DNA from 4 places in the Neobacillus sp. B4I6 genome. Region 1 is predicted to be linked to each of the others. Evidence: riboswitches for the same ligand, from Rfam matches in the RefSeq annotation. Region 1 holds a riboswitch; each other region holds the start of a gene.

Region 1 (3,341 bases):
ATTGATGAACGGATCGTATAAAATGCAATGTCCTCATACAGATGATCTGCATAATTTACCGCTGCTTCAGACTCCCAGTAAATCCCTTTAAGAGCTAGTAGGTGGTGCCATCCAAATGTACCAAGACCCACGGCTCTGTACTTTTTATTTGTAAGTTGAGCCTGTCCAACAGAGATTGTATTTAAATCTATCACGTTATCGAGCATTCGTACTTGGATCCTAATTAAACGCTCTAAAACATCTGCAGGGACTGCTTTTGCCAGATTAATAGACGATAAATTACAAACAACGAAATCACCAGGTTTCCGAATTATCACGATATTGCCCTCTTCATTCTGGTATTCGTTTACAATCGTCGTTGCGGACATATTTTGAGCAATTTCTGTACATAAATTACTGCAGTAAATAGAAGTTCGGCCCTTACCCAATATATGCTTATTCGGGATTTTGCCTGTTTACTTCATCACGATAGAACATGTATGGTGTTCCTGTTTCTAATTGAGCAACCATGATTCGTGTCATAATATCCATGGCACGATATGTTTTACGAGGAAGAAGCGGGTTACCTGCGGCCTCTTCATATTTCTCGGTAAAGAATTTAACATCCGTTTCATCATAAAAATCCTCAAGTCCGAGAAGGTTCCCTTTTTCATCCTTCCAGCCCATAAATTGTTTTACTTGATGGGGACAAAATGTATGCCACTGCCCAATACTTCTTCCATCCTCATCTTTCTCTTCTAATTTTTTCATAAATAGGTCTGGTATGGTGACACCCGTAAAAATGTCATGGGCCTTACGGCGTTCATCCCCATTATTGGTTTTTAAATCGAGAAAACCGTTCATGATATCTTTATGAAATAAATCTAGATAAACCGCAATGGCACCTTGACGTTGACCTAACTGATCAACACTGACAGCTGTATTATTTAACAATTTAATCCATGGCACAATTCCGGAAGAGTTTCCTTTGAATTTCTTAATATCGGAACCAAGGGCACGAACTTTACCATAATAAATCCCTATACCTCCGCCATCCTTGCTTAGCCGAGCAATATCCCAATTATTTAAATAGATGCTATCAAGGGAATCATCTACTGTATCAATAAAGCAGGAGGAAAGCTGACCAAAGCTTTTGCCTGCATTCGCTAAAGTGGGGGTAGCAACCGTCATATATAAATTACTAAGTGCCCAATACGCTTCCTTTACAAGTTGTAAGCGGATGGACTCCTTTTCATCCTTCATAATCGTCATGGCAATAATCATGAACCGCTCCTGCGGGAGTTCATATACATTTCTATTATGATCTTGAGCAAGATAGCGATCCGCCAGTAAAAATAACCCTATGTAATTAAATAATAAATCTTTATCTGGAATTATCTCTTTTGCTAGTTGTTCGATTTCATCTTTACTATATAAGCTAAGTAAATTATGAGAATATATCCCGGTATCAGTCAATTCTTTTATTAATCTATAAAAATCTCCATATTTTAAAGAACGATTATATCCTCGATTTTTTGCTGACTTTCCATATAATTCATTTAGATATAAACGGGCAGCGACAAATGTCCAATTTGGTTGGTCTATTGCAATTTGATTCACAGCATATAATAAAGCTTGGTGATTAGCTTCCCCCTCTGTTTCATCCAGTTTACTAATTTGCTCTTTAAGCTCCGTAGTATCTATCTGATATTTTTCTGAAACTTGATTAATAGATTCTAATACGTAATTAAGTTCTGTTTGAATCTCCTTAGTTATCAATCCATTTCCCCCTATAATAAAAAAATCCGCTCAACGGTAATTGAGCGGATGAAACGATACACTACAAAAGGAATAAAAAAATCCAATGCCTCCTGTCGCCACCGTTCATCTTCTCAATCCCCGAAGAAGTTGAAACATCTTAAGAAAGATAGGTCTCCTGACTCATGCTTCTTCCTACTTTGAACCCTTCCCATATAAGTACCTAATAGATTAGACACTTCTTATACAGTGGTTTGCTCATTTCGTCAGCATTTACAGTTGCGGGGGCAGTTCTGGATTTACACCAGATTCCCTATTAAGCCACAATGGCATCGTCTCTTAAGGCTAACACAATATATAGTTTGATTATTATTTATTGAAACAATATATAGTAAATCAATTAATTTAAATAATAGTATAGTCACCAAAATAATTCAAGTCTATTATTAAATAAAAATGAAACCTATCTGGGCTGACACCTTTTTTTAAAACACCAAGGATGTCACTGAACCCTTTGTATTCTATTTTGAATGCCATAAGTGAACAGTTTTGGCTGGGCTTTACTGAAGTTAACTAATGCATCAAGGTCAACAGGTCCGACTTCTTTATTTTTAGCTTGTGTAAATACAGTAAATCCATCTCCGCCACCAGAAAGAAAAATATTCGCTGTCACAGAATAGGATTTATTAGGATCCATTTCCGTGCCATCTGGAAGCTTGGTGCTCACTACCCTTTGCGCTGCTGGTTTATTTGGATCCCAAGTATAGCTTATGCCAGAAATCTGCAACATGTTCGTTTTTGTTGCTCCCCACTGCTGGTTGAGCAATTCTCGGATTTGCTGTCCCGTCATCGACATTTTGACAAGGTCATTATTAAAGGGCTGTACCGTGTAAATTTCTCCCCAGGTGATATCGCCAGGATCAATATCGGCTCGAATGCCGCCAGGATTCATAAAGGCAAATTCGGTATTCAACGCTTTCCTTTGTGCATCCGCAATGAAATCGCCAAGCACTGACTCACCATTTTCATTTTGCTTGGCCGTCAGACTTTCAGATGAAGAGCCAACAACTTGATTAACTATCGGTTCTATTTTTGTTTCATATCCTTCTATCATTTTCTTTATTTCGGGATCGGGCTCGATTCCTTCTTGAAAGGTAGTTACAATCTCAGCTCTTTTTGAGACAATATCCTTTGTTTTAGGATCTATCTCAAGATCAATATCAGAGAAGGCAGTTCCATAGGAATAGGATTGAACAACTAGTTTATTGTCAATCGTTGCGTTCATATAGGCATGATTATGGCCGCCGAAAATGATATCCACTTCATCGTCGACCCGGTTTGCGATATCGACAAGCTGCCCTGCTGGATTTTCTCCGTTTGGACCTGAAGTGCCTGGGTTATGGGCTAAAACGACAATCGCTTTTACCCCTTGTTTTTTCAATTCCGCTACATTCTGATTAATTGCTTCTACTTCATCCGTGAATTTTAATCCTGCCACACCGCTAGGGACAACAAGCGTTGGAGTCTCAGTAGTTACTACACCGATAAAACCAATGGGCATCCCATTTACTTTGATCACTTTATAAGGAGGCAGAATCGTTTTT
Region 2 (3,341 bases), 940 kb from region 1:
TTAAAAGAAGGAAAGGTTGTTATTGTCTGCGATGATGAAAACAGGGAAAATGAAGGGGACTTTATTTCTCTTGCTGAAAAAGCAACCCCGGAGGTCATAAATCTTATGGCCACTCACGGAAGAGGTCTAATCTGTGTTCCTATTGACGAGGCATTAGCTCAAAAGCTCGACTTACATCCAATGGTTTCCAAGAACACGGATCCACATCGAACAGCTTTTACCGTAAGCATTGACCATAAATTTTCTACAACTGGAATTTCTGCATTTGAACGATCAGCAACGGTGTTGAGTATGGTTGACCCGGAATCAAAAGCATCCGATTTTTTAAGACCAGGGCATATGTTTCCGTTGATTGCTAAAAAAGACGGAGTCTTGAGCAGAACGGGGCATACAGAAGCAGCTGTAGACCTTGCAATTTTATGCGGTGCCAAGCCTGCTGGTGTCATTTGTGAAATCATGAATGACGATGGCACGATGGCACGTGTCCCACAGCTGCGCAAAATTGCTGATAAGCTAAACATTAAAATGATTACGATTAAAGATTTAGTAGAATACCGAAGCAACAAGGAAAATTTAGTTAAGCGGGAAGTTTAAAACAAATTTAGGAGGCATACTCATGGGTAATATTTTTGAAGGAAATTTAGTTGGCTCAGGATTAAAAGTTGGAATCGTGGTTGGACGTTTTAATGAATTCATTACAAGTAAACTATTAGGCGGTGCACAGGATGCACTTAAAAGACATGGCGTCAGTGAGACAGACGTAGATATTGCCTGGGTACCAGGTGCATTTGAAATTTCATTAATCGCCCAAAAAATGGCTAATAGCAAAAAATATGATGCTGTTATCACGCTTGGTACGGTCATTCGCGGCTCTACTCCACATTTTGACTTTGTTTGTAATGAAGTGGCAAAAGGTGTTTCCGCAATCAATTTAAGTAGTGGCATTCCTGTTATTTTTGGAGTACTAACCACAGATTCTATTGAACAAGCTATTGAGCGTGCTGGGACAAAGGCTGGTAATAAGGGATGGGATGCCGCTTCGGCTGCAATTGAAATGGCCAATTTGTGCAGAACGATTGAACTTTAAAATTATTGCAAAAATACATGTACAATTCATTTCATCTTTTCTATAATGAATTTAACAAAAAATATTTTTTATAATTAGGTGCTAAAATCTTATTGTAAGATTTTCGGCTTAAAAGAGAAGTTTGGTATAAGCCAACGCGGTCCCGCCACTGTAAATGAGAGCAACCTATATGGTGCCACTGTCGACTAAGATGGGAAGGCATAGGAAGCGATGATCATGAGCCAGGAAACCTGCCTAATTCTTGTGCGCCAATAAACCTACGAGGATGGGACGGTGTTGAAGGCTAGACTCCCTTTACTTATTGCTAGTAACCTGAATCTAATCATACCAACATCTCCATTACATAGTGGAGATGTTTTTTGTTTTTATCCAAGCCATTTTGTTTTTGCACAAGAAGATTTATTTTTTGTTACATAATTTTTATTAACTGAAAGTAGGGAGAAAAATGAAGAAGTTGTATTCATTGCTGTTAGTAGTATTATTGACAGTAGGAGTTTTAGCAGGTTGTGCTGAAAAGAAAGATCAAGTTAACGAAGAGAATAAGTCAAGCGTAGAGAAGAAAACAGCGGAAATTACCTATCCAGTTACACTTACTGATGCTACCAAAACTAAAGTTATCATCGAAAAGAAACCTGAAAAAATTGTTTCACTAATTCCAAGTAATACAGAAATTGCGTTTGCCTTAGGTCTTGACAAAGAAGTGGTGGGCGTGTCTGATTTCGATAATTATCCGGAAGCAGCGACGAAAAAAGAAAAAATCGGCGGGCAGGAAATAAACTTAGAAAAAATCATTTCCTTAAAACCAGATTTAGTACTAGCACATGCATCGTCCGCACATAATTCTAAAGCAGGGCTTCAGCAGCTTAAAGATGCTGGAATTACCGTTTTAGTTGTTAATGATGCGCAAAATTTTGACCAAGTTTATGATTCGATTGATATGATTGGGAAAGCTACCGGTGAAACAGCGAAAGCCAATGAGATGATTACAGGAATGAAGAATAAATTGGCCGATATTAAAGCAAAGGCTGGAGAAATAAAAGAAAAGAAAAAGGTATTAGTTGAAGTTTCGCCCGCTCCAGAAATTTATACACCTGGTAAGAATACCTTTATGGATCAAATGCTTAGTATAATCAATGCAGAAAACATCGCAAATGATCAAGAAGGCTGGATTAAAATTGATCAAGAGGCGATGATTAAACGCAATCCTGATGTAATTCTGACTACCTATGGATACTACGTCAAAAATCCAGCGGAACAAGTTTTAACTAGAAAGGGCTGGGAAACAGTCAACGCTGTAAAAAATAAGCATGTAGTCGATGTCGATTCTGGTCGCGTGACTCGCTCAGGCCCTCGGATCGTTGAAGGAGTAGAAGATCTTGCGAAGGCTGTCTATCCTGAAATTTTTAAATAAAAAGTATTTTTCCTATATGATAGCTGGAATTTTCCTATTCCTATCTATTTTATTAGGTATTTCAATTGGAACAGTTTCGGTTCCAATCTTAACCATTATTAAGATTATCAGTGCGAAAGTATTTGGGGTTATTTCATTGGGGACAATTGACCCTATGTATTCGAGTATTGTCCTAAACATTCGCTTACCTAGAGTGATTTTATCAGGTCTTGTCGGGGCTTCTCTTGCAATTGCAGGGGCAGCCTTTCAAGGACTGTTAAGAAACCCGTTAGCAGATCCTTATACATTGGGTGTATCCTCCGGGGCATCTGTTGGAGCGGTGTTGACACTGTTTTTCCACCTATCAATTCCTTTTATTGGTTCCTTCACATTACCATTGCTAAGTATTCTATTTTCCATTTTAACCATCTTTTTAGTCCTTACTTTCGCCAGTAAAATAGAGCGCTCGATGAGAGTGGAAACGATTATATTAACGGGGATAATTTTTAGTTCCTTTTTAGGAGCAATTATTTCTTTGATGATTGCACTGACTGGGGATGAGCTGCGGCAAATTATCGGCTGGCTATTAGGAAGTGTATCGATGAGAGGATGGGTGTACATAAAGATCATTTTGCCATTTTTTATCATTGGCTCAGGCCTGCTGATTTTTAATGCAAAGGAACTAAACGCCATGTCGTTTGGGGAAGAGCGGGCACAGCATTTAGGGGTCAATGTTCAAAAAAGAAAGCTAATTATTTTAACAGCTGGCTCTATTTTAACAGGAGCTGCGGTTGCGGTGTCAGGCACCATTGGTTTTGTCGGGCTAGTGATTCCTCATTTATCAAGATTATTATGGGGTCCCGA
Region 3 (3,341 bases), 590 kb from region 1:
TCGGCATAAGGGATGGAATCCTTCTTTTCTCCGTCACAAAAATCACAGGCTTTTACGGTTAATACGTCGCCAACAGGAGCAATCAAAAAGTTAGCCTCCGTTAGTTTTTCAACAATCTCATCAGGCTTAGAGGTTAAAATTTGCAGCTTCATAAAATGGTCTTGTGTGTATTCCATGACACCTTCTTCTCCGACAATTTCGGAAAGAATGACCATCTGAGTCGCAGTAAATTTTTTATTAGCGACACCAGGGCTGACCGCTACCTCAAAAATAGATTGAAAGTCTTGCTTCACCATTAAACCTTGGGATGGTCCATCGTTCTCGCCAAGGATCATTTGCAAGGCTTCCTCAGCGAGCTCTCTTGGCGACTCTTTCACTGAGGTTGGGGTGACTAGTTCCTTGTTTACCGGTTTTGCATCTTCCATTTGCTCCAGTGCCCATGGTTCGGCTTCCTTTTGCAGACGCTGATGCGGTTTCAACGGCTGTATTGCCTGATTTAATGTATACTTCCGCTGATAACCGCGCGGAGTGATGATCAAGCCGTCGTAGAAAAATGTGGAAGAGTTGCCAATTAAAACGGTGGTTAACATACCAATTTCATGTTCGAGCATCTCTTGTAAATTGGTTAAGACGATCTTTTGACTATCACGGTAAGCACTCTTTACCAATCCTACAGGGGTTTCTGGCGAGCGATATTTTAGTAGAATTTTTTGAGCTTCCATGATCTGCCGTGTTCTTCTCCCGCTTTTTGGATTATATAAAGCAATCACAAAATCAGCTTGAGCGGCCGCTTCGATTCGTTTCTCGATTATGCTCCAAGGTGTCAAATGGTCACTTAAGCTGATTGTACAGGCATCATGCATGACCGGCGCGCCTAATAAAGCAGCACAGGAGTTGATGGCAGAAATGCCAGGGACCACCTCCACTTCTACCCCTGAGTCTTTTTTCCAGCCTTTTTCGATTAGCACTTCGTAAACAAGTCCTGCCATTCCATATACACCGGCATCACCGCTTGAAATGACGGCTACTGTGTAACCGAGTTCGGCCTGTTTCACTGCCTCCTGGGCCCGGCTCACTTCTTCTGTCATTCCTGTGCTGATGATTTGCTTTCCAGCTATTAATCCCTTGATTAAATCAACGTAGGTTTTGTAGCCGATGATGATATCACTTTCTTCGATGGCTTCTTTTGCCCGTCCGGTGATATGTTTTTCATCACCGGGGCCAAAACCAATAACCAATAATTTTCCTTTCACACTATTACGCCACCTTCCAAAATTTCAAACTAGAATCCAGCTACTATCCGCTGTTAAATCTTTTCTTTAACAGCTTTTTGTGCTCCTGCGATGCATTCCGACCCTTCTGGCTGTATGAATCCTTCTTCGGAATATTGATAGATCGCATGCTCCTGAAGGCAATGACCTTCCGCTAGATGACGCTTTACAATCGTAGTTCCCACTTCTGGGGTTACGTTTTTATACCAAGTCCCTGAAGGATAGACGATGGCAACGGGAGCGTCCTTACATCTCCCATTGCATCTCGTTCTTGTTGTATGTATGAGTGAATCTAAGTTTAAATTGGTGATTTCATTCCGAATCGCTTGGGTCGCTTCCTCCCCACCCTTTCTCATACAGCTGCTGCCGTTGCAAATGAAAACATGGTGTTTCGTCCCTTGTAAATTCCAAGTAGTCATGTCACACTCTCCTTTTCGTTTTTTACGTAAAAAAAGCACCCCTATGGACATAGGGGTGCAGAATATATACACACAAAAAAATAGCGGTGTATGTTCAGCACTTCTACCTATGTTCCCGTAGGTTGATTGAGATTATTAGGTAAAGGCAGGTCTCCTGACTTAGGTTCATCATCCATTGCGTCTTCCCGAATTCCTTCAGTGACATTTGCAATGAACTCCCCATACAGTGGCGGGTACCGTGACGGATTTAAACCGTACTTCCCAATTAAGCACATATTCGTGCACCTATCCTAATCTATTCAATTGTTAAAAAGGCTTGTTCCTTCTAAAGCTAAACTATGAGAATTAAAAATGATTTAGAATCATCAAAACGAAAAAATCCGTTCAACATTAGTTGAACGGATAAAACGTCAGCACAAAGAAAGTTAATAAATAATCCTTTTTGTCCAAACGTTCCATCTTCTCAACCCCCGAAGAAATCGAAACTAAAAAAGCTAAGACAGGTCTCCTGACTTGTGTATCTTCCTACTTTAGACCCTTCCCGAATCGTCAATAAATAAACGATCCAGTGGTTTGTCTATTTCGTCCACACTTACAGTTGCGGGGGCAGTTCTGGCCTTTCACCAGATTCCCAATTAAGCCCTAAGGCATCTTAACCAATTGTTAACAAATTCATATGTAATTTTAAGAGATAATAATTATACTAGTCTAACAAATAGAATATATCAAGTGCTTTTTAAATTCCCTTATATTATTTTAGGGGGGCGGCATAGCTATCGGATTGCTGGATACCTACAACAACTTCTTTATTCCCATTCCCTGTATTAATGCCCTATTAGTTATTATTAATCGTGGTGAAAGGAATCGGGTATAAACCAGACAAGGGATTCACCCACCCATTAATAGGAGCCTTTAATGCAGCTCTTTATTAAAATCATTGGTGTCCATCTGCAACCCACCTGTCTTATGATTCTCCATATAGATTTATGTACAAATCCACAGGAGCATTCCAAGATCCTGTCTACATGGGTGTTCAAAAGCATGTCGTAAATAATATTCAAAGGTATCCATTAATTCACGGCCAGCATACGTTACTCCCTCAATCCCCATTTTCTACAAAGATTTGGGGGCTTTTCTTCCGATTGTCTGCATAGAATGTAGACAAGGGTAAGTGATCTCTCAATGAAAATAGTTAACCTGGAGGGAATAACCTAATGCAATTTATTGAAGATGTTAAAGACGTGAAATTTAGTTTTTTGGAAAAGCCGCCGGCGTCGTCTATGACCTATGCCTTTGTTTATGTTAATAATCACAATGAATACTATGCAGTTAAAAATGGAGAGCGTTTGTCACGTAGTGAATTGCGGATTGGCAAATATAAAAGGGTTTATACAGTCAATATGCAGCAGCAAACCATCACCTACAAGGAAGAAGTCCCATCGGCTACAAGAGGAAGAAGGTTTTCTGTCAATTTATTTATCGATATTGCCGTTGAACACCCCGAACGGTTAATTCAACAAAATGCAGGAGAAATTGGCAACATTTTTAACAATAATCTACCCTTCTGGGTGGAGTCGGAAGCAAGATTTTATCCTATTGAAGAGGATCTGAGTTTTGCCCGGCATATTGAAGAATTTTTTCAAACCTCGCC
Region 4 (3,341 bases), 3.0 Mb from region 1:
ACCTGTTAACATCCCTTTCACATACTTAGACGTTAATTGCTGTGCCGCTTCTACTTCCTTCACGGTCATTGGGGCTGTCCACTCGACGTCACCATAAATAATTGGTGGTTTGACACAACGTGAACCATAGGATACAACCCATGCTTTTTCTGTAAAGGCAAAACCTTCTAGCTTTTCTCCAAAGTACTCAACCATATCCGTCCGCTCAAATTCACCATGAACTAAAACATCCAGTCCTATTTCTTCTTGAATTTGAATCCAACGGGCTGTTTCACTTTTTAGAAACGATGCATACTCAGCGTCTGTAATTTCCTTTTTACGCCATGCTGTACGTGTCCGTTTTACTTGATCTGACTGAGGGAAGCTGCCAATCGTTGTGGTTGGATAATCTGGTAAATCTAATGCCTTTTTCTGCAAAGGCTGGCGTTCTTTAAACGTCATTGAACGTGCAAAATGCTCTTGTGTTACTTGTAATACTAGCTCTTTCACACGTGCATTTTTCCTTGCCTTATGCTGGGCTAATGCTTCAGTTGCTATCATACTTTGTGACACGCTCTTATTTCCTGTCCAAGCCTCGTCACGTACGTAAGATGCGATATGTGATAACTCAATTATTTTCTCATCGGCAAATGACAAAGCATTTGTCAGTATGGCATCCAGCTTTGTTTCTGCCTTCGTCGTCACAGGTACATGCTGTAAACTACATGAAGACTGAATCCAAGCTTCTTTTACACCGCTTAATAATAAAACAGCTTTTATATTGAATGCTTTTTCAGCCAAATTTGCCCGCCAAATATCCCGTCCATTTACTATACCAATTCCTAATACTTTATCCTGTGGGAACCCGTGTTTTCGAAGTGAAGCCATATTCTCTTCGGCACCATGTATGAAATCAAGACCAATCCCTTCAACAGGTAATTGAGACAGCTCTTCATACGCTGATAGTCCTTCAAAATAGGTTTGTAACATGATTTGTGCAGCCGGTACTTCTTCTGCTAACTGTTTGTAAATTTCTTGCACTAGTTTTACATCATCTGCTGTTAGTGAAAGGGTTAGTGCTGGTTCTTCCACTTGAATCCACTGTGCCCCAGCATCTACAAGCTGCTGGAATACTTGTGCATATAGCGGTAAAAGTTTCAAAATAAACAATGCTTTCGATTTGGCATCGTATCCTTTGGCTAAGCTAACAAAAGTAAAAGGACCGATCATTGTAGGCTTTGTAATAAGACCTAATTCCTCTTTGGCTTCTACAAAATAATCTAAAATGTAGTTCTTGGTTAATTGTAATGACTTGCCTTCATACTCGGGCACGATGTAGTGATAGTTGGTATTAAACCACTTTGTCATCTCACAAGCCACAACATGGCTTGCCCCACGGGCCATTTCGTAATACGTGGTAAGATCTACTTCATCACCTGTCCACTTATAACGATTTGGAATCAATCCAAACATTGCCGCATGGTCAAGCATACGGTCATAAATGGTAAAATCCCCAACTGTTAGTAACTCTAAGCCTAATGATTGCTGGCGCTTCAAATTATTCAAGCGAGTCGTTTTCATCTCTAAAATAAATTGCTCCTCTGATAACGCACCCTTCCAAAAAGATTCTACACAACGTTTCCACTCCCGATTATCACCAATGTACGGGTATCCAATAGCAGTACTTACTAAATTCATTTTTCATTCCTCCTTTTTTAGATTACAAATTCCCAAATACAAAAAAGCCATCTCCACAAAATGGAAATGGCTCTACAATCAAGTTTAAGTTTTGCTAAAAAACAAGAATAAACATAGCTACTCATAACTCGTTTGTCGTACAAATGAATGTCACCACCTATTTCCACGTAGGTATTTGGTGTGTACTGGAAATTGGCAGGTCTCCTGGCTTATCATCATGGCTCCTCACACCTTCCCATCATTTGACAGTGGTATTTGTGATTCACTCCGATTTACAGTTGCGGGACAGCGACGGAATTACACCGTTCTTCCCTATTAAGCCAAGCCTTAGCTTGGCACCAATTCTTACACGATATGTAATTTTCACTAACTATAGCATATTAATAATTTGAAGTACATAATTTTCTGAAAAGTAGTCAGCATGATGAGAGTTCTCTCGCTCACCTTAGCAATCTCTGATATCACATATCATGGGTTCTATTTTGCATTCGCATCGGGTTGATGAATTCCGAATATATTACCTTCGGTATCAATATAGTATCCTTGCCACGCCATTCCAGGCAGGGCATATTTGGCCATTGCGACCTTGCCGCCATTCTCAATAATTATAGCTTCCGTTACATCGTAATTTTCCACTCCCATTGTACAAGCAAATGCATTCAAAGCTTGGTTTGCTTCCGGTGGAGCACTTTGCCGCTGCATCAAAGCACCATTGATCCCAGGTTCATTCTCTTCGCCAGTCACTGCTCCAAAGTAAGGCATTCCTGCATACTCACTCCAATCTTGAAATGACCATCCGAATACCTCTCCATAAAACTTCTTTGCCCGTTCCATGTCATTGACATGAATTTCGAAATGAACTAATCTTCCCATGATTGCCTCCTAATTAAAAAAGTAATTATATTCGCTTCTAGCAAGTTAGCACTTATGTATATCTTGAAGTTATGATGCTTCATCTTATGATAGCAAAACTAAGGATGAAGCCAACTTTTCAATTTGAGCCAAAGCCTAATATATTTCCTCTTTATTATAGGATAATTGTTGGAATATATTCAATTTTTATAAAAATGAAATAATTTTACTTATTAGTTCCTGTTTGATATTCTTGCCATTTATTGCACGATCTACGACTGATACATAACGTCCACCCTTCTTATTATCGGGCACTCTTGGATTAATCTTTTTAAAATAGGACCTGTCATTGGTTTTGGTCATATCAAGATGTTGCTGGGTTATACATCCTTTATCTTTCTTTTGGTCACTTTGTTTGCTGGGTACTTACGCCACAAGAAAGCATCAGGATTTCGAAAAAAGTCCCACCGAATCATGGCAATGATCTTTACGATTTTTTTCTAGTCCATATGCTTATTCCTATAAAGTAACTTGCTCACATGGACAGCCAGGACATTCAAATACTACTTTAAAACGAATCTCTCTTATCTTTTTAATTAGACGACCAACGACAGAGGAAGATTAGTAATATTAAATAGGATACATGGATTGGTTTTGTCGATAAGATAATAAATGTGTTTTTTAGGGGATAAAAGAAATTCATAAGATTATCTGGAGATGGATTGCAAATTGTTACATATGAAGGTAATTGCTACTATAGAGTTATATGGATACGCAGCAAAATTGAAGAATTTAGCAAATAGTTCTAAAAC

The links. Region 1 has a riboswitch for cobalamin ahead of QF028_RS11015 (ribonucleoside-diphosphate reductase subunit alpha). Riboswitches for the same ligand answer to the same signal wherever they lie in the genome.
Region 2: it holds a riboswitch for cobalamin, as region 1 does, so the genes downstream of both, QF028_RS15675 (ABC transporter substrate-binding protein) here and QF028_RS11015 (ribonucleoside-diphosphate reductase subunit alpha) in region 1, are expected to answer to the same signal.
Region 3: it holds a riboswitch for cobalamin, as region 1 does, so the genes downstream of both, QF028_RS13820 ((2Fe-2S) ferredoxin domain-containing protein) here and QF028_RS11015 (ribonucleoside-diphosphate reductase subunit alpha) in region 1, are expected to answer to the same signal.
Region 4: it holds a riboswitch for cobalamin, as region 1 does, so the genes downstream of both, metE (5-methyltetrahydropteroyltriglutamate--homocysteine S-methyltransferase) here and QF028_RS11015 (ribonucleoside-diphosphate reductase subunit alpha) in region 1, are expected to answer to the same signal.

The regions. Positions count from the first base shown of each region.
Region 1 is NZ_JBNPWB010000002.1:1,806,420-1,809,760, forward strand. It holds partial or broken gene QF028_RS11015 (ribonucleoside-diphosphate reductase subunit alpha) at 1-1,743, opposite strand, end outside; cobalamin riboswitch at 1,889-2,090, opposite strand; gene QF028_RS11020 (bifunctional metallophosphatase/5'-nucleotidase) at 2,240-3,341, opposite strand, start outside.
Region 2 is NZ_JBNPWB010000002.1:2,749,897-2,753,237, reverse strand. It holds partial or broken gene ribB (3,4-dihydroxy-2-butanone-4-phosphate synthase) at 1-591, shown strand, start outside; gene ribH (6,7-dimethyl-8-ribityllumazine synthase) at 617-1,087, shown strand; cobalamin riboswitch at 1,147-1,339, shown strand; gene QF028_RS15675 (ABC transporter substrate-binding protein) at 1,533-2,498, shown strand; gene QF028_RS15670 (FecCD family ABC transporter permease) at 2,464-3,341, shown strand, end outside.
Region 3 is NZ_JBNPWB010000002.1:2,393,096-2,396,436, forward strand. It holds gene cobJ (precorrin-3B C(17)-methyltransferase) at 1-1,253, opposite strand, end outside; gene QF028_RS13820 ((2Fe-2S) ferredoxin domain-containing protein) at 1,307-1,690, opposite strand; cobalamin riboswitch at 1,818-1,994, opposite strand; cobalamin riboswitch at 2,172-2,360, opposite strand; gene QF028_RS13825 (hypothetical protein) at 2,905-3,341, shown strand, end outside.
Region 4 is NZ_JBNPWB010000002.1:4,800,085-4,803,425, forward strand. It holds gene metE (5-methyltetrahydropteroyltriglutamate--homocysteine S-methyltransferase) at 1-1,677, opposite strand, end outside; cobalamin riboswitch at 1,855-2,035, opposite strand; gene QF028_RS25895 (VOC family protein) at 2,155-2,550, opposite strand.